DNA from 3 places in the Brasilonema sennae CENA114 genome. Region 3 is predicted to be linked to each of the others. Evidence: riboswitches for the same ligand, from Rfam matches in the RefSeq annotation. Region 3 holds a riboswitch; each other region holds the start of a gene.

What was found. A riboswitch is a leader RNA that binds a small molecule or an ion and turns the genes downstream of it on or off. The one in region 3 is predicted to bind cobalamin.
Region 1: it holds a riboswitch for cobalamin, as region 3 does, so the genes downstream of both, DP114_RS21815 (TonB-dependent receptor plug domain-containing protein) here and DP114_RS19910 (DUF1636 domain-containing protein) in region 3, are expected to answer to the same signal.
Region 2: it holds a riboswitch for cobalamin, as region 3 does, so the genes downstream of both, cobG (precorrin-3B synthase) here and DP114_RS19910 (DUF1636 domain-containing protein) in region 3, are expected to answer to the same signal.

What each region holds. Positions count from the first base shown of each region.
Region 1 covers NZ_CP030118.1:5,189,857-5,197,616, reverse strand. The annotation lists gene DP114_RS21830 (DUF1574 family protein) at 1-998, shown strand, start outside; gene DP114_RS21825 (MBOAT family O-acyltransferase) at 1,109-2,608, shown strand; gene psbA (photosystem II q(b) protein) at 2,914-3,996, shown strand; cobalamin riboswitch at 4,266-4,439, shown strand; gene DP114_RS21815 (TonB-dependent receptor plug domain-containing protein) at 4,459-6,537, shown strand; gene DP114_RS21810 ((2Fe-2S) ferredoxin domain-containing protein) at 6,699-7,580, shown strand; gene DP114_RS21805 (ABC transporter substrate-binding protein) at 7,654-7,760, shown strand, end outside.
Region 2 covers NZ_CP030118.1:5,050,851-5,058,610, reverse strand. The annotation lists gene DP114_RS21215 (hypothetical protein) at 1-894, opposite strand, end outside; gene cbiE (precorrin-6y C5,15-methyltransferase (decarboxylating) subunit CbiE) at 1,158-2,363, opposite strand; cobalamin riboswitch at 2,424-2,578, shown strand; gene cobG (precorrin-3B synthase) at 2,628-4,124, shown strand; gene DP114_RS21200 (precorrin-8X methylmutase) at 4,358-4,987, shown strand; gene DP114_RS21195 (precorrin-2 C(20)-methyltransferase) at 4,984-5,688, shown strand; gene DP114_RS21190 (Uma2 family endonuclease) at 5,728-6,432, shown strand; gene DP114_RS34465 (hypothetical protein) at 6,488-7,531, opposite strand.
Region 3 covers NZ_CP030118.1:4,716,048-4,723,807, reverse strand. The annotation lists gene DP114_RS19940 (hypothetical protein) at 1-731, shown strand, start outside; gene DP114_RS19935 (GIY-YIG nuclease family protein) at 875-1,252, shown strand; gene DP114_RS19930 (hypothetical protein) at 1,257-1,463, shown strand; partial or broken gene DP114_RS35170 (DUF4346 domain-containing protein) at 1,636-2,113, opposite strand; gene metE (5-methyltetrahydropteroyltriglutamate--homocysteine S-methyltransferase) at 2,263-4,515, opposite strand; gene DP114_RS19910 (DUF1636 domain-containing protein) at 4,961-5,341, opposite strand; cobalamin riboswitch at 5,679-5,822, opposite strand; gene DP114_RS19905 (hypothetical protein) at 5,822-5,974, opposite strand; gene DP114_RS19900 (GNAT family N-acetyltransferase) at 6,196-6,657, shown strand; gene DP114_RS19895 (pyridoxamine 5'-phosphate oxidase family protein) at 6,837-7,343, shown strand; gene bcp (thioredoxin-dependent thiol peroxidase) at 7,439-7,760, shown strand, end outside.

The DNA.
Region 1 (7,760 bases), 470 kb from region 3:
TACTATACAAACAGCGTTTAGCAAAAACAGGGCATCCACCAGATGTATTGATTATTGGATCTTCCCGCGCTTTGAGGGGAATAGATCCTGTTGCTCTTTCTAAATCTTTAGCAACTCAAGGTTCTCAGAATATTGATGTTTTTAACTTTGGCATTAATGGTGCAACTGCAAAAGTCGTCGATTTTGTTGTGCGTCGAGTTCTTAAGCCATCGGAACTACCAAAACTTATTATTTGGGCAGATGGTGCTCGTGCTTTCAACAGCGGTCGAGAGGATATAACTTTTAGCACAATTGCTGCATCACCAGGATATCAATATGTGTTGCAAAAAGCAGCCAGCACAGAGCAAGAAACGGCAATGGAAGAACCTCCGGAAGGTGAGAGCACTTATCAAGCTGTAGATATTTGGTTAAGTAAAGGTTTAGCTACTTTTTCCGCGACTTATCAAAAGCGTGACAATCTTAAAAATCTTTTGAAACAACAATTGAAATATTTGCCTATTATTAGCAACACAAACCAAGCAGTTACTCAAAAATCACACAGCAAAAATCCAGAAGATATTCAGGTGCAAGCAGTTGAATTTGATGGATTTCTCCCTCTTTCGACTCGCTTCCAACCAACTACATACTATCAAAAATATTCTCTAGTCTCTGGTAACTACGACAACGACTACAAATATTTTCGACTGCAAGGTGAGCAAAATACTGCTCTACAAACACTACTTAGATTTACCCAGTCTCAGAAAATAACTTTAGTCTTTGTCAATATGCCTGTTACAGCATATTATTTAGACTCAGTACGCTCAAAATATGAGCAAGAATTTCAGCAGTATATGCAAAGTTTGGCAGGCAAACCAAATTTTATTTACCAAGACTTAAGCCAATTATGGCCTAAGGCAAATGACTACTTTTCCGATCCCAGCCATCTCAACCGCTACGGTGCTTATAAAATATCGAAAAAGCTTGCGAATGATCCTACTATTCCTTGGTTCAGCAAATAAATTGTGGGGAGAAGGGAGTGAGGGAGTGAGGGAGTGAGGAAGTGAAGGAGTCGGGAGTGAGGTGAAAACTCCTAACTAATAACTAATGACTAATGACTAATAACTAAAACATGAACTTTATTTCAATTCTATACGGGTTATTTTTGCTGAGTGTCCTGGGAATTTATTGGTCTGTGGCACAACAAAAGTTGCGGTTATGGACGTTGCTACTTGCTAGCCTAGTTTTTTACGCATCTTTGCAAGTTCATTACATCCCGTTACTACTAGTACTCACTTTTTTTAATTTTCGTATTGGAAAAGAAATTGATGAAAAAACGATACCACATCCCCATTTTTCAGAGTGGCAATATTCTGAACAAGAATGGTATTTCGCTCAAATTGATTGGAACCATCGCCGTCTCAAGCTTTTGTGGTTAGGTATAATTTCTAATGTTTTTTTACTACTGATATTCAAATATTTACTACCTTTCTTAGAATTCTTTTACCCGAGTATTATCACTTTATCTGCTGACTCTTTTAAACTGATTACCCCTTTGGGAATTTCATTTTTTACCTTTGAGTGTATTGCATATTTAGTTGATGTCTACCGTGGCGCACCCGCTACTCAGGAGTTTCTTCAATTTGCCGCATACAAGTTTTTCTTTGCCAAACTGATTTCAGGTCCAATTACTGGTTTTCACAGCTTAGCGAATGAATTCAAAAATTTCCGCTTGCTAACTCCTGATATTGTGGCAGAGGGACTATGGCTTATTGCTAGGGGTGCAGTCAAAAAAGTGATTATAGCAGACCATTTGGGAATTTTTGTTGACTTATGTTTTGGGAACTTGCAAAGGGCGGGTAGCACAGATTTGTGGTTAGCAACTTTTGCTTACGGCTTCCAGTTGTATCTGGATTTCAGTGGTTACGTGGATATTGCCCGTGGAAGTGCTTTGCTATTTGGGGTGGTTTTACCGGAAAATTTTGACTTTCCCTACTTCAGTACGAGTATTGCTGACTTTTGGCGGCGCTGGCACATCACTCTAGGAGATTGGCTGCGTAATTACCTGTACTTTCCTTTGGGTGGTTCTCGCCAAGGATTAGATCGGACCTGCCTTAATTTAATGATTATCATGCTGATTGCAGGTATTTGGCACGGTGCAGGATTGGGTTTTGTGGTTTGGGGGGTTTTTCACGGATTAGCTTTGGCTGTTCATCGTTTCACTGATGTTATCAGCGATCGCTTTGAAGATCTGGAAAATTTCTGGCAACAACCATTGGGTACAGTTTTGGCTTGGCTACTTACGCAATTTATGGTTTTCACCTCTTGGATTTGGTTCCGCTTGCCCAACCTTGAAGATTCCTCTTTTGTATTTCAGCATCTTTGGGGTTTTTCTGCCAATGAGCAATTTGCTCAAAAGGTGTACGTTGATGCCTTAAACATAACTCAATACCAACTGGCAATTTTGCTAGTCGTTCTATATATTGCAATGGCTCTTGTCTACATTTTTAACCGAACATTGAAGTTACAGTTGATCTGGCCTCTAAAGCTTGTTTTCGTACCTTTGTGTTTCTACAGTGTTTTGTTACTCGCTCCTGAAGGCAGTTTACCTTACATATATTTTGACTTCTAAGGGAACAGGGAAAGAGTGTTTCTTTTACTTGTAGCACTGATGCACTGACCGTGGGATGCTTTGATCTGATTGTTAATAAACAGATAATTTTAGGTTTATATTTTCTTTGGTAGATAACACATTCTAAAAGTTATCGTTATGTTTCTATGAATAACTTTACTTTTGTTAAAGAAAATATAATATGTAACAAAGTATTAAATAAGCACTTCAGTTTAAGTGAATTGATCTAAATTTATAAATGACAGGTAAATCACTGACTTACCTGATAAATAAGACTCAAAAAGTTTATCGCACTTATAACAACAATGACCACAACAATACAACGTCGCGAAAGCGGTAACGTATGGGAGCGGTTCTGCCAGTGGATCACCTCCACGGAAAATCGCGTATATGTAGGTTGGTTCGGTGTACTGATGGTTCCCACCCTCCTCTCCGCTACCATCTGTTTCATCATCGCTTTTATCGCAGCACCTCCCGTTGACATCGACGGAATCCGTGAGCCAGTTGCAGGTTCCTTAATCTATGGAAACAACATCATCTCTGGTGCTGTTGTTCCTTCCTCCAACGCCATCGGCTTGCACTTCTACCCCATCTGGGAAGCAGCTTCCTTAGATGAGTGGTTGTACAACGGTGGTCCATACCAGCTCGTCGCATTCCACTTCCTTATTGGCATATTCTGCTGGTTAGGTCGTCAGTGGGAGTTATCCTACCGCTTAGGTATGCGTCCCTGGATTTGCGTAGCTTACTCTGCACCTGTTGCAGCAGCAACCTCCGTATTCCTGATTTACCCCCTCGGACAAGGTTCCTTCTCTGATGGTATGCCTCTGGGTATTGCTGGAACCTTCAACTTCATGTTGGTGTTCCAAGCAGAGCACAACATCTTGATGCACCCCTTCCACATGCTCGGCGTTGCAGGTGTCTTCGGTGGTTCACTGTTCAGTGCAATGCACGGTTCTTTGGTCACCTCCTCCTTGGTTCGTGAAACAACCGAAACCGAATCTCAGAACTACGGTTACGTCTTCGGTCAAGAAGAAGAAACCTACAACATCGTTGCTGCTCACGGCTACTTTGGTCGCTTAATCTTCCAATACGCTTCCTTTAACAACAGCCGCAGCTTGCACTTCTTCCTGGCTGCATGGCCTGTCATCGGTATCTGGTTTACCGCCCTGGGCATCAGTACAATGGCATTCAACCTCAACGGTTTCAACTTCAACCAATCGTTGATTGATTCTCAAGGTCGTGTGATTGGTTCTTGGGCAGATGTGCTCAACCGCGCTAACTTGGGTATGGAAGTAATGCACGAGCGTAACGCTCACAACTTCCCCCTCGACTTAGCTAGCACAGAAGTTGCTCCAGTAGCACTTTCTGCTCCTGCGATCAACGGCTAATTCTTAATAGCCTAAGGACGCGATGTCTCGCGTCCTCTACAAGTGAAAAGCGCCCTTCTCGAATAAGAGGGGCGCTTTTTCATTTGATTAATAGATGGGAGTCAAAAATGGATGCAGCGCATGCTCACAATTTGCAGCTCGATAATTGTGGTGACATCGAAAAAGTCAAAGCTACTGATAAATAAGGGTTTTCGCCTATCGCTGTATTTGCAATATAACAACAAGCTAAATGCAACAATTCTTATTTGCATTGATATATTGAGCATGGTAAATTACAGCAAATCCTAGGTTCTGATGGGGTTCAGCCATCAGAGGTAACGGGGAAAGTATGCCTGCGCCACGCCGTAGGCGAACGGTGAAAATCCGACACTGTCCCGCAGCTGTGATGAGACTCAAAATTTTTGTCTCTAAGTCAGAATGCCCGCCTGAGGTAAGAAACATAAAATCGTCTGCGAGGTACAGATGCTAAATATTCTTTTTAATTGCCGTTGTGCGGTAAAAGTCGTTGTGTCTAGTATGAGTGCAATGACGACTTTGATATTGTGGAACTATGCTGTGTGTGCTGGAGAAATTGCACAACCAGAAAAAATAGCACAAAGCATAAGTCCGCCAACAAATGAACAAGAACCCCCTATTGAAATTACAGTCACAGGTAAAGTGTTGAATCAGCCTGTTTTCTCTCCCTTTCGTCGAGAGGGGACAGTGAAAGATTCTACCCGTCCAGTCTACGTCATTACAGGTGAAGAAATGGAAGCGCAGGGTGCGCGAACCGTCAGAGAAGCGCTACGATTTCTCCCCGGAATCTTACCTGATGGAACAGTAGGGACAGAAGTGAACGCATTAAGCGGTCAATTTATCCGGGGTTCTAACTCCGAACAAGTATTGATTTTACTAGATGGGAGACCGATTAATAATCTTGGTGGCGGTGGTTTTGACCTTTCAGAAATCACCACAAACAACATTGAACGAGTAGAAGTTTTACCTGGAGGAGGTTCCACCCTATACGGTTCCGATGCGGTGGGTGGAGTGATTAACATTATTACTCGTCGTCCGACAGAGAAAGTGACAACACAAGCGGGAGTGACTCTGGGTGCGTACGGACTCAATGAACAGACTATCCAGAATAGCGGGAAAATAGGTGATATTTCTTGGGTTGTGGGATATAACCGCACCGAAGCAGATAACAATTATCCTTTTTCCATCCCAGAAGCCAACTTTGAAGGAACCAGGAAAAACAATGACACTCTCTACAACAACTTTAATGTTAAGTTGGAGGCGAATTTAGGAAAACGCAATACTCTTACTGTCTCAAGCCTATACTTAAACAAAAATCAAGGAGTTCCAGGAGGAGTCCCCATACCCGAACCTCAGTTTGGACAAGGTTATTTTAACTCCTTGACTGACAACAATCGCAAATACACAGACCAAGTTCTCACCGATTTAACCTGGAACTCAAAACTAGGAGGAGGAAACGATTCCCTAATCACAGCAAGAGTTTACGCCGATTTTCTCAATACTCGTTTTGAGAATCGTAGTGGGACACTTTCATCCCAGCGACGATTTGATAACGAGCAAACCTCTTACGGAATTCAAACACAACACAGTTGGAAATTTGCGAAAAATCAAACCTTAGTCTACGGTTTTGATTACCGCAACACTTCAGCACGTAACAGCACCTTCAACTATTCCACTGAACAACAAACCCTCAGCTACGACGATAGCCTTGATCAAGGAGCGCTTTTTGCCAGATATGAAATCAACTTTACTCCTAGCTTCAGTGTCAATTTAGGCTTACGCCAAGATTTTAGTTCTTTAGCAGATGGCTCTTTTACATCACCTAGTGTAGGCGCACGCTGGACAATTTCTGACTCCACTAACCTTAGAGCTAACTATATCAGGAATTTCCGCGCACCGACTCTTTTCAATTTATATGCAAGAGGTTCTACTTTCGTTGGTAATCCGAATTTGAAATCAGAAAATGGTGATAGTTATGATATAGGAATTGACCAAAAGCTATGGGATTTTGGTTTATTGCGCTTAACCTTTTTCAGCAATACAATATCAGATTTAATTGCCTATAACTTTGCTGTTCCCGTAGCCACATATGAGAACATTGGCTTAGTTCGCACTACGGGAATTGAAGCTGCTTTGAATGTACAACTGGCGAAAAATGTCTATGCCTTTGCCAATGATACACTCAATGATCCACGCATTAAAGAGAGCGTCAACTCTGCCGAAAAAGACAAAGAATTAAGATTTGCAGGTGCAGATAGTTTAAATTTGGGAATTTCTTATGAAACACCTCAAGGCTTATATGCAGGAATACTCATGCACTCCCTCGGTTCATATCCTACCAACAATACCAACACAGAATCTTTGTCCGGGTATACGACTTTTGATTTCAAAACACGAATTCCGCTGAGTGATAACTTGGTACTGACTGGTAGTGTAGACAATATCTTGAATCAGAGATACCAGTTATTTCCAGGCTTTCCCGATGCAGGGAGAGTTTTTCAAGTAGGTTTAAATGCCACATTTTAGATGGTAGTAAAATACTAATTAGTAGTGAATCATTCCTCTGTTTTCTTCTTCTCTGTGCTCTCTGCGTCTCTGCGGTTCAATAAAGCTATTTTTCACAAATCAGATAGGATTGCTATAACCATCAACAATCACCAACCAACAATTTTCAATCCAAAACCACTATGAGTCAATTTCATCCTTGGGTAACACCATTAAACCGTGTCATCAAAGAACCTTCCCTAACAGGAGGATACATTGAACATGAAGATTTCGATTGCAATTGTGACGTTTTATCATCACTACTTTACACCTTATTTCAGCAAAATTGGCATCAAGTAGGAGTAGGACACATTGTACAAGGTGGTGTGTTGGAACTAGAATTTCCTGCAGCACCCAAAATTTGTATTCTTTATGATGGATATCTGACAGTCGTCACAGAAAGTTGGCATCTTCACTTATGTATTGAAGCAAATTTAGGTGGTCCCCATTGTAAAACACCATTAGAATTAAGGAAACAACGTCAAGTCAGTCGTGCTGCTTTTTATCGACGGTTTAATGCAGAAGGAATCCCCAGAAGTTGGGGAATTGATTTCTGGAATGGTGCAAGTGAAAATTTGATGACTATCTTCTTGCCTAATCCTTATGTCGAGGGAGAAAACTTATTACCGGAAGGTAAACCGAACTTAACAAAATTAGAGCTTTACCATGAACTACGGGATATTTATGTGTTGGGTAAAAAGCCGATACCGTTTGATAAAAATCCCCTAAAACATGCTTACATATCTGTTTGTACTTCTAGCCGTTGTCTCCCTTCCCAAAATTGGAAACCTACTTTTAATGAGCTAAAAGCAGCAGTTGAAAAAACAGGTTTGGATGTGGAAGTCAGAACTTCTGGCTGTCTGGAAGTTTGCAAACTTGGTCCAGTTGTGTTTTATTCAGAGGATAGGACTTGGTATACTCGCGTCAAACCAGAGGTGGTTGAAACTATTGTTAATCAACATCTGGTTGAAGGTAAGAAAGTGACTGTACATTGCTATCCTCCAGAGTCTGTTGAAAAAAAGTAACCGCACATGCACGATTTTTGGAGGCGGATAAGTTATTGGTGTATCTTTGTGGTTATTTCTGGAAAACTTTCCGATGAGAATTAGAATATTTCGTCAAGCTAAATTGTTCGCTTTTTTCTGTCAGTTTTTGTTGGTTGCTGTTTTGGCGATCGCTTGTCACAGCACCACAACTCCTCACAC
Region 2 (7,760 bases), 330 kb from region 3:
CTCTATAAATGTGTGAATGCAAATTGAGTTTATAAGATACGCCATGCTTCTGAACTCTCTTTGATTTAGAGGATGCCCCTTTTTCTTGGAGCTTTTTTGAGAAAAGTGTGATAAATTACCACGCACCTGTACTATCAGCTCGATTATTCCATCGACATTAAACTCACGCTTTTCCATATCAAGGAACTTCTTTAATTGATCCAAATTTTCCGAATCCCCTACATTTTGATAAAGTTCTATAGTTTGCTCAATAGCTTTCCTGATATGCTCCGATGACTTAAATAATTTTTCTACTTCTTTGTTTTTTGTTTTGCCTTGTCCGTATAAGTCATCTAGATAGAAGTAGAAGTTGATAAAGGAACTTGTGTATCTACCAGAGCTAAAGTCATTACATGCTTCTCGATAGAACGACATTGGCAAAACTAAATGTTGGTGAAGGAGACGATTCTGTACCAGAGATGCTAGCATTCCTGGAGACATTTCTCTGTAGCATTTATTTTCATGAGACTCTTGCTGAAAATCATGCGTTGAAAATTCAAGAGCCTCCTGCTCCTCAAATGATTCAGCTATCCAAGCTCTTTTTGGACTCTCCCAATAGATCTTTTTAATTCCAAACCAAAAGCTACCAAGAGCTTCAATATGTTGCGCGAGATCAACGAGTAAAAAACACAGCGGCGAATCTCGCATATCTATCCGAGTAATCTGGCTTTCTATATCTGAACTAACTTGGGGTAAAAAATCCTGATAATTCTTTACCCTTAGAGCAATGCTTAGCTCCTCTACCACCTTATCTGGACTGAGCATTACTCCGAGGATAAAGTTATCAATCTCTAATTTATATGGTTGGTGGTAAATTGCTTCAGACTCAACTTTGACTATTATCTGATATAGCATTGGCTTTAATGTTTATGTACATCCTCAGATATCTACTTTAGTAATATGACAAACAAAGTGGTCTTACGGCAAAGCTTATCAGTGGCAGGTCACATATGAGACACAGCCGAAGTTTAAAGCATCCCTTGGCTACAGATCAACAGATCCCTCTTCAGGAAATATAGAGTGAAAATTACAGTATATTTGTGGAGCAAATATACTGTAATTTTATACATCAAGCCCTGTCCACCTGACAAATAACTCGAAAAGATACTCGCTTCCAACTACTTCCTCACCACCCACTGCGTCACCGGCACCATCGGCTTCCACCCCAAAAACCCGCCAATAGGTGCAGCCCGTTGAACAGCAACACGAATCAACTCCCCGCCTACCTGATTGTGCCATTGCAACAACTTCTGCTCACTTTCAATCGTCACAGCATTAGCAACAAAACGCCCTCCCGGACGCAAAGCTTCCCAACACACCTCGAATAAACCTTCTGTTGTTGCACCACCGCCAATAAAGATAGCGTCGGGTTGGGGCAAATCATTCAATGCAGCGGGAGCTTTACCCGCAACAATTTGTAAATAAGGTGTACCAAGGGCGGCGGCGTTGTCAGCAATATATTGTAGTCGGGTGGAATTTTGTTCAATGGCGATCGCCCGACACCGAGAATGACTCCGCATCCACTCAATACCAATCGAACCACACCCCGCACCCACATCCCACAACAACTGTCCCGGTGTGGGAGCTAAAGCAGAAAGTGTTATTGCTCGCACTTCGCGCTTAGTCAACTGTCCATCATGATGATACGCATCATCTGGTAGTCCTGCTAACCGAGGTAAGGGTATAACTCCAGCATCAGCAATACACTCTACAGCGATCGTATTCAAATCAGCTAGTTCTGTTGTCGTCCATGAAGCGGCTGTGCCTGCGATAATTCTCTCCTGAGAACCGCCCATATGTTCTAGGACGGTAATTTTGCTATCACTAAAACCACGTTTTGTCAAGATTTCAGCGACAATTGCTGGGGTTTCCTTGCCTTCGCTTAAAATCAGAAGACGTGCTCCTGGGTAGATAGCCGCTTGGATGAGAGCAGGAGGACGAGCGTTTAAGCTTAATGTCTCTACTTCGGTGAGTGACCATCCTAGTCTGGCACAAGCAAGGCTGAAGGATGAAGGGGCGGGGATGATAGTCATCTCAGAAATAGGAATCTGGCGGGAGAGAGTGACACCGATACCAAAGCACATGGGATCGCCACTTGCCAAAACGCATACAGATTGACCCCGGCGACGGAGAATTTCTTCTATAGAATGACTGATGGGGGAAGTCCAAATGAGTTTTTCTCGTGAATCGTCTGGTGGTAACATGGCGAGATGGCGTTTTCCCCCGACTATCACTTGTGCATGTTCAAGGAGAGAATAGGCAATCGCACTCAATCCCGATAGCCCATCCTCACCAATACCCACTACCGATAACCATTTCTGCATCTGGCGACTAATGGAAGAATCAAGAAGATTTGGCAAAAAGAAGTATGGCTATTATCTCATGCTAAACTACACACTTGGAGTCGGGAAAGTCCGGTGAAATTCCGGTACTGTGCCGCAGCTGTAATCCGATTTTGCTAGTGCTTAGTAGTTGATAAAACACCTAACAACCAACAAATTCGGTTAGTCAGAATGCTGACTCCAAGGGTGTCTTGTACACACAGTTGTTATCTGCTCTCTGCGTCGCACGGGGAAGGAGTTGTAGGCGTGTCTGGTTGTCCTGGTCTTTTTTATCAAACGTCCGCGCGAGATGGTATTTTATCTCGCATCCGTGTACCTGGAGGAATACTGACTAGTCAGCAGTTTCGTGTCATCGCTGACTTAGCTGACGAGTTGGGAACTGGTTACACTAATATTACCAATCGTGCCAACCTCCAAATCCGTGCAATCCGTACAGAGATTCCGGCTAAATTTTTAAGAGTCCTACAAGATATTGGTATAGCTTCAGCCGTTCCAGAGGTTGATCATCTCCGCAATATCATGGGTAGTCCCACGTCTGGCATCGACTTATACGAATTAATTGATACTCGACCTCTCATCAGCAAATTAGATCACTACATTACCACTCACCCAGAGCTAGCGCCACTTTCACCTAAATTCAGCGTTGCTTTTGATGGCGGTGGTTCTGTGTCGATTGGCGAACGATCAAACGATATCGCCCTGACTGCGGTTATGGTTGATAATAACGTTTACTTCCGGCTCAAACTGAACTTGGGTACATCGCTGTTTGAACCATTTATTGATACAGACATCCTGCTAAAACCAGAAGAGTGTGTTGAGGTTGTAGGTGCATTGGCACAAGTCTATTTGCAGCATCTCACACTAGAGATTGGAAACACAATTCCTCATCGCAAGTCACGTCAGCCACGTTTTTGGGAGATTTTGAACAACTTAGGTATAGAAAGATTTCTTCAAAAAGTTGAACGTCATCTTCCCTATCCACTACGGCGTTTTTCTGTGAAAAGCAGTCATACACAAATTAAGGAGGAATATAGAGATATTGGATGCAATGTCTATTCTAAATACCAACACATAGGTGTCCATCCCCAACGACACAAAGGATTGTCCTACATTGGTGTTGTCGTACCAGTTGGTAGATTAAATACTTTACAAATACGTGGGTTAGCGGATATAGCTGAAACCTATGCTAATGCTACACTTAGGCTGACACCTTGGCAAAATCTTTTGATATCAGATATTCCTCAACAGTGGATTCCCAAGATACAAAGTAAAATTGAAAACTTAGGATTGCATTGGTCTGCAACTAATATTCGCAGTGCCCTAGTTGCTTGCGCTGGTAACACCGGATGTGCGTCTTCAGCAACAGATACCAAAAATCATGCCCTAGCATTAGCGCAATACTTGGATGATCGCGTTATTCTTGACCAACCAATCAACATTCACTTCACAGGTTGCGAAAAATCCTGTGCTCAGCATAGCAGGAGCGATATTGCTCTTGTTGGTTTCAATATTGAAGATAAAGGGGAAGTGGTGGAAGGTTATAAAGTCTGCGTAGGTGATGGTGATAGTCACGAAAAATTTGGACGAGAACTTTACGGTTGGGTGTCCTTTACAGAATTACCTTCACTGCTAGAGCGAATGTTGCAAATATATATGGCAGAACGTGATGCTTCCAATACATCATTTGGTGAATTTGTCAACCAATATGTAATTGCAGACTTGCAACGGTTGTTTGATAAATAAGAGTAGTTAGTGGTTAATAAACAAACAACTAACAACTACCGCCTTCCCCTACAAAATTACCTATCTTTTTCTTGGGGTTCTTGGCACGCCAGGTGCTACAACGGGGGGAACCCCAACGCCAGATACCTAGGTCGGGAAACCCTCCTGCAGTACTGGCTCCGCAACGCAGTCGCTCGTCTTGGCGGTTCGTTAAATAAGTCTTTTTTGGATGGGATAAGAGTAACAACTAACAAATGACTATTGACTACATAAAAGACGGTAACAAAATATATCATAAATCCTTTGCCATGATTCGTTCTGAGGCAAATCTGTCTGTACTTGCTCCCGATGTCGCAAATGTTGCCGTGCGTCTGATTCATGCTTGTGGGATGACAGATATTGTTTATGACTTAGCAGCTTCACCAACAGCTGTAGAATCTGGGCGTACAGCTTTAGCAGCAGGGGCACCGATTTTGTGTGATTGTCGGATGGTAGCAGAAGGTATTACGCGGCGACGACTACCAGCAGACAATTCAGTGATTTGCACCCTCAATCATCCCGATGTGCCAGAACTTGCTCAAAAACTGGGAACCACCCGTTCTGCAGCTGCTTTGGAATTGTGGCTACCAGTGTTAGAAGGGGCTGTGGTTACAATTGGCAACGCACCGACTGTTTTGTTTCGGTTACTAGAAATGTTGAGCGCTGGGGCACCAAAACCAGCTCTCATTCTGGGTTTTCCTGTTGGGTTTGTGGGTGCGGCAGAATCGAAAGCAGCACTGGCTGCAGATAGTCGTGGTGTGCCATTTATGACATTACATGGTCGGCGGGGTGGGAGTGCGATCGCCGCCGCCGCAGTTAACGCCTTAGCAACGGAGGAAGAATGATGAACAAAGGTCGTCTTTATGGAGTTGGTGTTGGTCCTGGTGATCCAGAACTTATAACATTAAAAGCACTGCGGCTATTACGTTCTTGCCCAGTAGTCGCCTATCAATCTGCAGATGATAAGGAAAGTATAGCTAGAGGTATCGTAGCTGAATATCTTCCTGGCAATCAAATCGAGGTACAGTATCATCTTCCCCGCGCTCTTGATCCGTATGCTGCACAACCTATTTATGACGAGGTTGTCATTCCTATACAAGAACATCTTGCTGCTGGACGGGATGTGGTGGTACTGTGCGAGGGCGATCCGTTGTTTTACGGCTCTTTTATGTACGTATTCACACGACTGTCTGACCATTTTGAAACAGAAGTCGTGCCAGGAGTTTCTTCACCAATGGGGTGTGCTTCAGCACTAGCAGTCCCCCTGAGTTATCGTAACGATGTTTTCAGCGTACTACCAGCTCCTCTACCAGCCGAAGTTTTGGAAGCACAATTGTTAAATGCTGATGCTGCTGTCATTATCAAACTGCGACGGCATTTTACAAAAGTTCGTGATGTGTTGCATAAATTAGGACTGGCATCACGGGCGCGTTACATTGAACGAGGGACGATGGCAAACCAGCGAGTTGTTTCTTTGGATGATATGGATCCATCCCAAGTGCCTTATTTTTCGATGATTTTAGTGCCGAGTAAGAGTCATTTATAAGTGAGGTAGAAAGCAGCAACAACAAAAGGAGGAAAATAGATGACTCAAACCCTACGCAAACTAGTGACATTTCAAGAATTTGTGGAGTGGAAACCAGATGGAAGACGCTATGAACTGCATGATGGGGTAATCGTTGAAATGCCGCAACCATTGGGAGATCATGAAGACATCACAGGTTTTTTAACGCTAGAAATAGCAGTGGAAATTAAACGATTAAAGCTTCCCTATTCCATACCTAAAACAGCACTAGTTAAAACACCTGAAAGTGAATCAGGTTACTCGCCAGATGTGTTGATACTAAATCGCCCTAATTTGGCAACGGAACCACTTTGGAAAAAGGAATCTACTGTAACTCAAGGTGCATCAATTCCTCTGGTGGTTGAGGTAGTGAGTCAGTGCGTTGCGCGGGTTCCCCGCGTTGTAGACGCCCGGAGGGCGGCTTCCCGAAGGGTAGCAACTGACGAACCCGTAAGGGTGAGTACTAATTGGCGAGATGATTACTACAAAAAATATGGTGAGTATGAAGGAATTGGAATTCCTGAATATTGGATTATAGATTATCTTGCTCTTGGCGCTCATAAGTTCATCGGTAACCCCAAACAACCTACTATTTCTATTTACTATTTGGTGGAAGGTGAATACCAAGTTACTCAGTTTAGGGGAGATGAACGCATTCAATCCCCAACATTTCCAGAACTTAGCTTAACTGCCCAACAGATTTTTCAAGCTGGGAGCAATTCTTGAGTGTAGTCACGCAGATGCAGAAACTCCCTTGGTATACGAGGGAGTTTCTTTTTTACTACTGTTGTTGTGGTTTTGGTTTCGGCTTTGGTTTTTCGAACATTGGTTTTTCGGTCATTGGTTTTTCGGTCATTGGTTTTTCACTAAAATGACCTTTGGGTCTGACTGTATACGGTGGCTTACGTTCGTATCCCCCAACATCCTTGCCAGCAGCTCTTTCAGCGTCCCTCTTCTCTTTCAACGCTGTCGCCTTATCTTCCTTGCTGACTTTTAGGAACTTGGGTGGCTTCTCCAACGGCAACCCCAGCAACGAATCAAAAGCAAAAGCATCCCGCCCAGGCATAAATTTAGCTTTGATCTGCACGAAAACTGGCTTGCCTTGCTGTTCTTTGTCAGCCTTGGGATTGAATCTGAACGGCGGAACTGGCGCATCCCTCCAAAACAGTGGCAGATGACTAGCTTTCATGAATTTTACCTTTTTTGCTGGTTCCGATTTTTTTACATGATCCAGCCGCTCTTTGGTAAAATTTCGGAATATAGAGATGCAGGGAGTAGGGCAAACGGGGATGAACTGCCATAATCCACAGAGTTTAAACTCCATGTCGGAAAGTTCCTCGGATGCCGCCCCTTTTGTTTCACGTCCTTTGTCAAACCCAACGACTTGAAACGAAACCTGGGCGGGTTGATCGCGTCTAGGGAAATGGGTAAAACGCGGGTAAACAACCAACCGTTGAGTGGCTTCGCCCGTTGCCTGTACTTCTTTCTTTAATGCATCAAATGCTCGCTGTTTCTTGGGCGCGTAAAAGAGAGGATACTCTTTGTTCCCAATTATGATAGTGCTTCTGTTCTCTTCGCTAAAAGCGACTTTCCCAGTAATAACTCCAACAGCTTGAAAGATTGCACCAGGTTCTTCTATTTCCGGCTTATGCTCGTGATCAGAAGCAGTGGTTTCTTTGGGATCGTCTTTGTGTTCTTGCGCTTGGGCTGCAGTTTGTTCTGAATCAGTGGTTTGTCCCGATTCAGGTGATACTCCTTCAACGCCACTCAGAGATGGCTCCGGGGGAGTTTTAATGGTGACAATTTCTACTTTTTTAGGTTTCATAATTTTTGATTCTATTATAAAAAACTTGGGATATTTTCCCAAGTTTTTTGGGATGGGGTGTGCGATCGCCCGTATGTGCCTCTGCAATCGAAGATTGTAGCCCTGAACAGAGTTCAGGGGACTCACGGAGTGAGTCAGGCACAGGGCACGCCAAGGGCGATCGCCAATATTGCCAGAAGTAAAGTTCAGACGAAAACACGCTTAAGCGTTCCTCTGTAACGGGGCAAAG
Region 3 (7,760 bases):
GTGTACAATCTCTATTCCAAACAGCTTATCGATGGGTTAATGGCAATGCACTCACCGCTGAGGAAAAGCTCAATCAAGTTGTTGAGGCGGAGTTTACTAATCGAGTTTTGCAACCACAAATTGCTCAACTTCAAATCCAGAAGTTAACTGATGAGTCTCTCAATCTTTATATCAATACTCTTCAAAGTGAGCTTGATATTACTCAACATCGCTTCAAAATTCCTCAAATAAGGTGGCAGCGATATCTTCAAGACATCGCACTGGTGACACGCGCAACTGAAAGTAATCGAGGTACTTCACTCGCCTTTAAATCAGCAGGTGGTACAGCTATTGTTGGAGGAGTAGCTGTGGAAAGAGGTTTGGCAAAAGTGGCAGGTAAAACTCTCACTAAGACTATAGGCAAGTCCGTTGGTAAGTTCACTGGAAAAACTGTTGCCAAAGTCATTGCTAAAGCAGGGGGAACTGCTGGTGAAGCCGTGGGCCAAGCGATTGCTGTTGCTACTGCACCAATTGTAGGTCCGATACTTGGAACAGTGATTGTTGCTTGGGACTTGATAGATCACTACCAAACACGCAAAGTAAACGAACCAATCTTGAGAACGCAAATAAAACAATACCTGACGAGTATGAAAGCTATCATTCTTAATGACAGCAGTACTGGGTTCATGTCTGCAATCCATGACTTTGAAGTGCAAGTTTCAAAATCATTTTCTGCTTCTCAAAACACATAAGTTCTAATTAACTGCGCTCAATAGTTAATGTGACAGCGTGTCTAGGCAAACTTATAGCTAAATAATGAGTGCCTGGACGCGCTTACAGGTTGTGACAGAATTTATGAGAACATGATTTGTGTGCAATTAGCCTTCTTGCTTTCATGCCAACGAACGATTCTGAACTGCAAATCCAAGCGCGGAGAATTCTAGACGAGATCGCCTTTATTCCCTTTGAGCAATGCCAGCCCTTAAGCCGTGGGTTTGAGAATATTCCTCCTCGTCCTGGCATTTACGCAATCAGGCACAGGACTGACGGATTACTCTACATCGGTAAAACTAAAAGCTTGCGGGGTTGTTTCAGTGGCGGGCATAAAGCTTTTCTGTGGGCATGGCTCGACAAATATGACGATGAGGATGTGCGGATTGCAATGCAGTTGATTTCGCACTGGGAAAGCCCTGCGTTATTATTGGAGCTAGAAGCGATTATTTTAAGAGCCACTGAACCACCTTACAACGTCCAAATTCCGACGGAGATGTAAAGTTATGCAAGCCAAACTTCAAGAACAGCTTTCTCCTGCTGATGCCGAAGCCATCTTAGGACGCTTGCCTGAACGAATTCGCGCCGCTCTAGTTGCTCGTGCGGCTGAAATCGAATATCCTATCGAAGCAGTGGTTGAGATGGCGATCGCTAGCTTTCTTGATACAGAGGCGTTAGGTTTTGCAGATTGTAAACCAGGACGTGGACAGTAAGGTTGTGTGTGAGCAGATCGGTAAATGAGAGGGCGATCGTGGCGGTCTAACAATCCAAATGCAGCGGACGGAATAAAGATGGTTGGTTGAGATGACAAAGAAAGATTATCGGTGTTGTCGCAAAAGCGATCGGCAACCCATCAACCGCACCGTTAAATCATCACAAGCCTATTTAATCTTGTACATAGTCTTGTCCAGTCACCAATGCCAATTCTGCTCGCATAAACTCACGTCCTAAGTAAGCCGCATGATCCAATCGCCTGACTGGGCAGGGTTTTGTTGACTCAAATAGTTGAATACAAATTTCTTTGGCAGTTCTTCCTGTAAACAGGGTAGTTGCTTGTCTTTGCACTTTGACAGTTGCAGGAATGGGCTTTCCGGTTTCTGGATCGATCGCTAATCCTTGCTCATTAATTTCATTGGTAAAATGTTTCGCGCAGATTACAGCGATTTTCATCTATTTGAACCACTATTTTTTATAGGGGTACAAGGCATTGCGCCCCGGAGAGTGTGGTTTATTTACCCGAAAACTGCTGTAAGCCTGCTCCCGGATCTAAATAGATGATAAAGTAACCTGCTGGATCGAGTTCTAAAAATCGCTTGGATAGTTTGTCGTCAATTGCTGTAATTGTTTCTACTGTTGTGATCATCATTTTTTAACTCCAAAACAAAAAGCACCGCACAAATGCGGAGAACGCACAGAATAGTGTAGATAATGAGGCTTTATTGTTAGGTTCCACAATAAGCCTCTTGCAAAAGTCTTAAAGCACTCTTGGACCTTAGTCTGAGGCTATTACTGCTATCTCGGAGTTGCGTTAACTTCCTCCCGCAAGACTTTGGCGGCTTCTACCATGTTTTTCATTGAGGGAATCACCTCTTCCCAACGCCGAGTTTTCAAACCGCAATCTGGGTTCACCCAAATTTGTTTTACGGGTAAATTAGCAACTCCAGTCCGCAATTGCTCTAAAATCTGTTCAGTTGTTGGGACTACGGGACTATGGATGTCATAAACTCCATTACCAACTTGATGTGAGTAGCCACCTGATGTTATTTCTCGCAAAGTTTGATTATTGCTGCGACTATTTTCAATCGAAATAACATCAGCATCTAACCGTTCAATATCCTTGATAATGTCACCAAATTCGCAGTAGCACATGTGGGTATGAATTTGAGTTTGGGGTTGGGCTACTGCTGTCGCCAAACGAAATGCATCCACAGCCCAAGAAAGATATTCACTCCACCGTTGAGGCTTTAGAGGTAAACCTTCACGTAGCGCTGGTTCATCTACTTGAATGACTTTTGCACGAGCAGCTTCCAAATCCGCTACCTCATCCCGCAACGCCAAAGCAATTTGAAAAGCTTGTTCTTGACGAGAAATATCCGTCCTGGTGTAAGACCAATTTAAGATAGTTACAGGACCTGTCAACATCCCTTTGACAGGTTTTTCAGTCAATGATTGAGCTACTTTAAACTCACGCACTGTCATAGGCGCAGTACGAATCACATCACCGTAAATAATTGGTGGACGAACATAACGGCTACCGTAACTTTGCACCCAACCATTTTCAGTGAAAGCGAAGCCTGATAACTGCTGTCCAAAAAATTCCACCATGTCGGTGCGTTCAAATTCACCATGAACTAGAACATCTAACCCTAATTCCTCCTGTAGTTTAATACTCTTGGCAATTTCAACATCAATTGCAGCTTGGTACGCTTCCTGACTCAACTCGCCCCGTTTGTAGCGCACCCGGAGTTGACGTACTTCAGAAGTTTGGGGAAAGGAACCAATTGTGGTTGTCGGGAACAGAGGAAGAGGAATTTGGGAATCAAGACGCAATCCATAGGATAAGGAGCGCTGAAAATCATCAATCTTCAGAGTTTTTCTTCTTTCTTGAATTGAGTGATTTACTGGACTAAACTGCTCGAATTGACTCCAGCTTGACTCAAGAAATTCTTGCTCTGTTTTGGTATTGTCTCCTATGATTGTTCGAGCCAATAACACCACTTCTTGAAGTTTCTGTTCTGCAAAACTTAAAACATTTCTTAATGCTGATGGCAGTTGTTTTTCTCCTTTAGCATCGTAGGGAACAAACTGCAAAGAAGCTGATGGCTGAATATCTAGAGACTTTACATGTAAATTGTCTACAATCTCTTGCAATACGGAGAGAACTTGTTCTGGACGAATTTGCCAAATGTTTCTGGCATCTATAATTCCTAATCCCAGTCGCTTATCTTCAGGGAAACCGTAAGTTTTGATTAACTCTAAGTTTCGTCCGCGAGTGAAGTCCAAACTAATTGCGCTGACTGGTAATTCTATGACCCAAGGATAGGTTTCCCCTAAGTCATCAAAGTAAGTAACTAGGTGTAGGGGTAGTTCTACAGACTCAAGTGAGTTATAAACTGTTTGAAAGTGTTTTTTCCAGGAATTGGCATCACCCAAAACTAAGGCAGGTTCGTGCATTTGCACTTCGTCTACTCCCAGATTTTTCAGTTCTGTAAGTAGGTTGATGTAAAGTGGTATTAGCTTTGATACCGCCTCGTCAATATTTGATTCTAGTTTGCTTAAGCGCAGGAGTGTACAGGGACTAAGTATAATGGGGATTGCCCTTTTACCTAATATCTTTTGGGCGCGCTGCACTGTTTGTAAAAAGTCGCTGAAATCTGCTGACAGGATTTCTGAGGCGATTTCAGGGACAAGATAGTGATAGTTAGTATCGAACCACTTTGTCATTTCAAGAGCGGGAATTCCTTCTTTCCCTCGTGCCATTGCAAAGTAGCGTTCTAAGCCGGAAAACTGTTGGAAGGGTTCGGGAATTAAACCAAAACGAAACGCCCAGTCAAGTACATGATCGTAGAGTGTGGTATCTCCAATCCCAATTTTTTCAATTCCTGCATCTAACTGGGTTTTCCAGTTAGCTTCTTCAACTTCTGTTACTGTTTGTAACAACGATTCTGCTGCTATCTTTCCACTCCAAAAGGCTTCTAGTGATTTCTTGACTTCCCTATTTTTACCAATACGGGGATAGCCTAATGTTGCACTTTTAATCTGCATAAGTTTATCTTATTAATGAAAACTAATGATTTGGGTACTACAGCGCCGCTACAGTAGTCAAAAAGGAGGCAAAAAACCCGGTTTCTCTCTGTCGAAAAACTTGAGATCTCGTATACTCAACTCAAATAAACCGGGTTTTTGGGATTAATGTACCGGCGCTCTAGGGATTGGGAACTGAGAACTTTTAGTCATACCGAAATCCGCTTTTCTAACCCCCTTTTAACCCAGGCGATTAGAAATCGCGCGCCAGGTGCTAACTCCTGCGGAGACGCTGCGCGTTCGCGTAGCGTGCGCCTTGCGCTTACAAGTCGGCAAAGCTGCCCAACGCACTGGCTTGACTACACAAACAAAGTCCGCCTACGCGGACTAAATAACAAAGGGGGTATTAGATCCGGATTTGGTATCAGTCCTCAATGAACAACAAGTTAGGTTTAATTTCGCCCACTTAATTAAGTGGTGGAATCTTTGCCAAAATCCCCTTTTTCAGTGCTTGGGGTCGTTCTGACCAAGGCAGTGAACCATCGGGTTTAGCGTAGTATTGACTGGCACATTGCAGAATGGCTTCGGCGCTACTGTCAACTGGCAAATCGCCAAACAAATAGGTTAATTTATCTTGGGCAGCAAAGGCAATGACACAAGAGCGATTACAAGCACTCATGCATTCAACTCCCTGAATTGGGAAATTATTTCGCAATTCCCAGTTTTGCGCAAGTTCCTGAAGCTGCTGTAGTAGTTGTTGACCACCACTTTCACCAACTCGCTTGCCGTCTTGCCAGGTGCTAGCACAAGTCGTGCAAACAAATAAAGTATGTTGTTTGTTGCTCATTGATTTTGAAGTGTATGGGAGGAAGTTCAAACCGCAAATCTCACACAGTGTTGCCAACACCAAAGTCCAGCCCTGCTGACTGTGTGAAAACTATTGCAAAAAATTCTTAACTATCAAGAACAACTCTAAACATTTACACCTAGAAAAAACTAGTACGAATGAGAGCTATACCTAGAGTCGTAATTTTTACCGTCAACTAATCGTATATCCGTGCCTATTGTAGCAAGACATCATCTTGAATGCATCTGTGCCACTATGAGAACGTGAAGCTGGCAAATTGTATAAATTTGTAAAAACATTCATGGGATTGTTCATCTGTACCTCGCAGACGTGCAGAACTAACAAGTTAACTTCGGCGGGCATCCTGGCTGAGAGATACTTATCTCCTTTACAGTTGCGGGACAGCGCCGGATTTACACCGGACTTTCCCCCTTACCTCTAATGGCTGACCCCCATTAGAACCGACTTTATAACAATACCTTACCATACTTCTATCCCACAAATGTCGTCAATCACAATCTTGGGAAAGTCATCGTTTTTCCACGAGTCCTGCGTGGTTTTTTGACCAAATTTGACTTTTGCAAGAGGCTGATTGTGAGCGATCGCGCCTTGCGCGGCTCCCTGCTGGAGCATCGCCTTCCTTATAATTGCTTTGTTTTGCAACTGATCTGTCACGCCAAAACAAGTGGATACAGTTGAAACATAGCGCTTCTCGGTTGCGTGCAATACACAACTGTAGAGACGTTACATTTACGTGCTCTACATTATTCGTAGTGGTGTATGTGATTCAAATGAGAACCGCTATATAAGCCAGTGGATAAATTCCTTAAGCGTGACATTAATCAAGAAAAACTATGAAACAGAACAATGTGTCCTTGCCAACTGAGTGTACGCTTCGCAGTGCAACATCTGAGGATATCTGGTCTATTCGGTTGTTGGTACTGCGCGCAAAACTTGACCCTACCCAAATACGATGGCAGCAATTCTGGGTAATAGAATGTAACAAGCAATTAATCGCTTGCGGACAATTACGCAACTTCTCTGGTGCCCAAGAACTCGGTAGTTTGGTTGTCTTACCAGCTTGGAGAAGTCGAGGTTTGGGGAGTTTTCTGACACAGCATTTGATTACCCAGGCGACTCAACCACTTTATTTAGAGTGTCTGGGTGAGAAACTGGCGCAGTTTTACAGTCGCTTTGGTTTTGTGGCAATTTCCTTTGAGGAGTTACCACCATCTCTCAAACGCAAGTTTGGATTATCTCAATTAGCAAAGAAGTTGATAAAAGTTCCTGTTGTGTTTATGAAGTATCAAGAATAGCTTTTTTTATTTATTTACCTCCATTTACGTACCTCTTCTGGCGGCTAAACTCCACCTTTGGACTCAAGTCACTGTTGTATGCAAGCGCTAACACTATAAGAGAGCTTTAGTGTGCCTAGAATTGACTTGCAGTAAAGTGCTCATATTCAAACTAGATAGTACAGACAAGAGTAGAAAAAATGACAGATTCCGAAAACCGTAACGAACAAATTAAGAAGCTACGTGAACTGATCAAAGATATTGACATTGGGATGCTGACTACAGTAGATGAAGACGGGACTTTGCGCAGTCGTCCGATGTCAATTAACTCAGAGGTCGAACCTGATGGCGATCTTTGGTTCTTTACCTACGCCAGTTCTCATAAGGTAAGAGAAATTGAGCAGCAAGAGCGAGTCAACGTCAGTTTTTCTGATCCACAAAAGCAGAGCTACGTTTCAGTGTCGGGTTCAGCTCAATTGGTACGCGATCGCGACAAACTACAGCAGCTGTGGAAACCACAACTAAAAGCTTGGTTTCCCAAGGAACTAGATGAACCTGATATTGCTTTGCTCAAAGTTAGTGTAGAAAAGGCTGAGTATTGGGATGCTCCTTCGAGTTTTGTCGCGCACACAATTGCACTGGTGAAGGCGATGACAACAGGAGAAAAACCCAATGTTGGCGAAAATGAAAAAGTTACTTTGAAATAATCAAAAAGTAAGATAATCGCAACACAAAAACTCGGGTTCTTTGAGAAACCGAGTTTCTAGTATTCTGTTAAAGATATTATCTAGATAATTGTATGGTGAACAACATACCTCAACAGGGGCAAAAACCTCCTGATTTCTCTGCGATAGATCAAGACGGTAACCAACTTAGTCTAGGTGATTTCTCTGGTCAATGGGTGGTCCTTTATTTCTACCCCAAAGATGACACTCCTGGTTGTACCACTGAAGCTAAAGATTTTAGCGAGTTATCTCAAGACTTTAGTAAATTAGGAGCGAAAATCTTGGGTGTCAGTCCAGATTCACAAAAATCTCATTGCAAATTTATTAATAAGCATAACTTATCAATAACTTTGTTAAGTGATCCAGAGCATCAAGTTGCTGAAGCTTACGGTGCGTGGC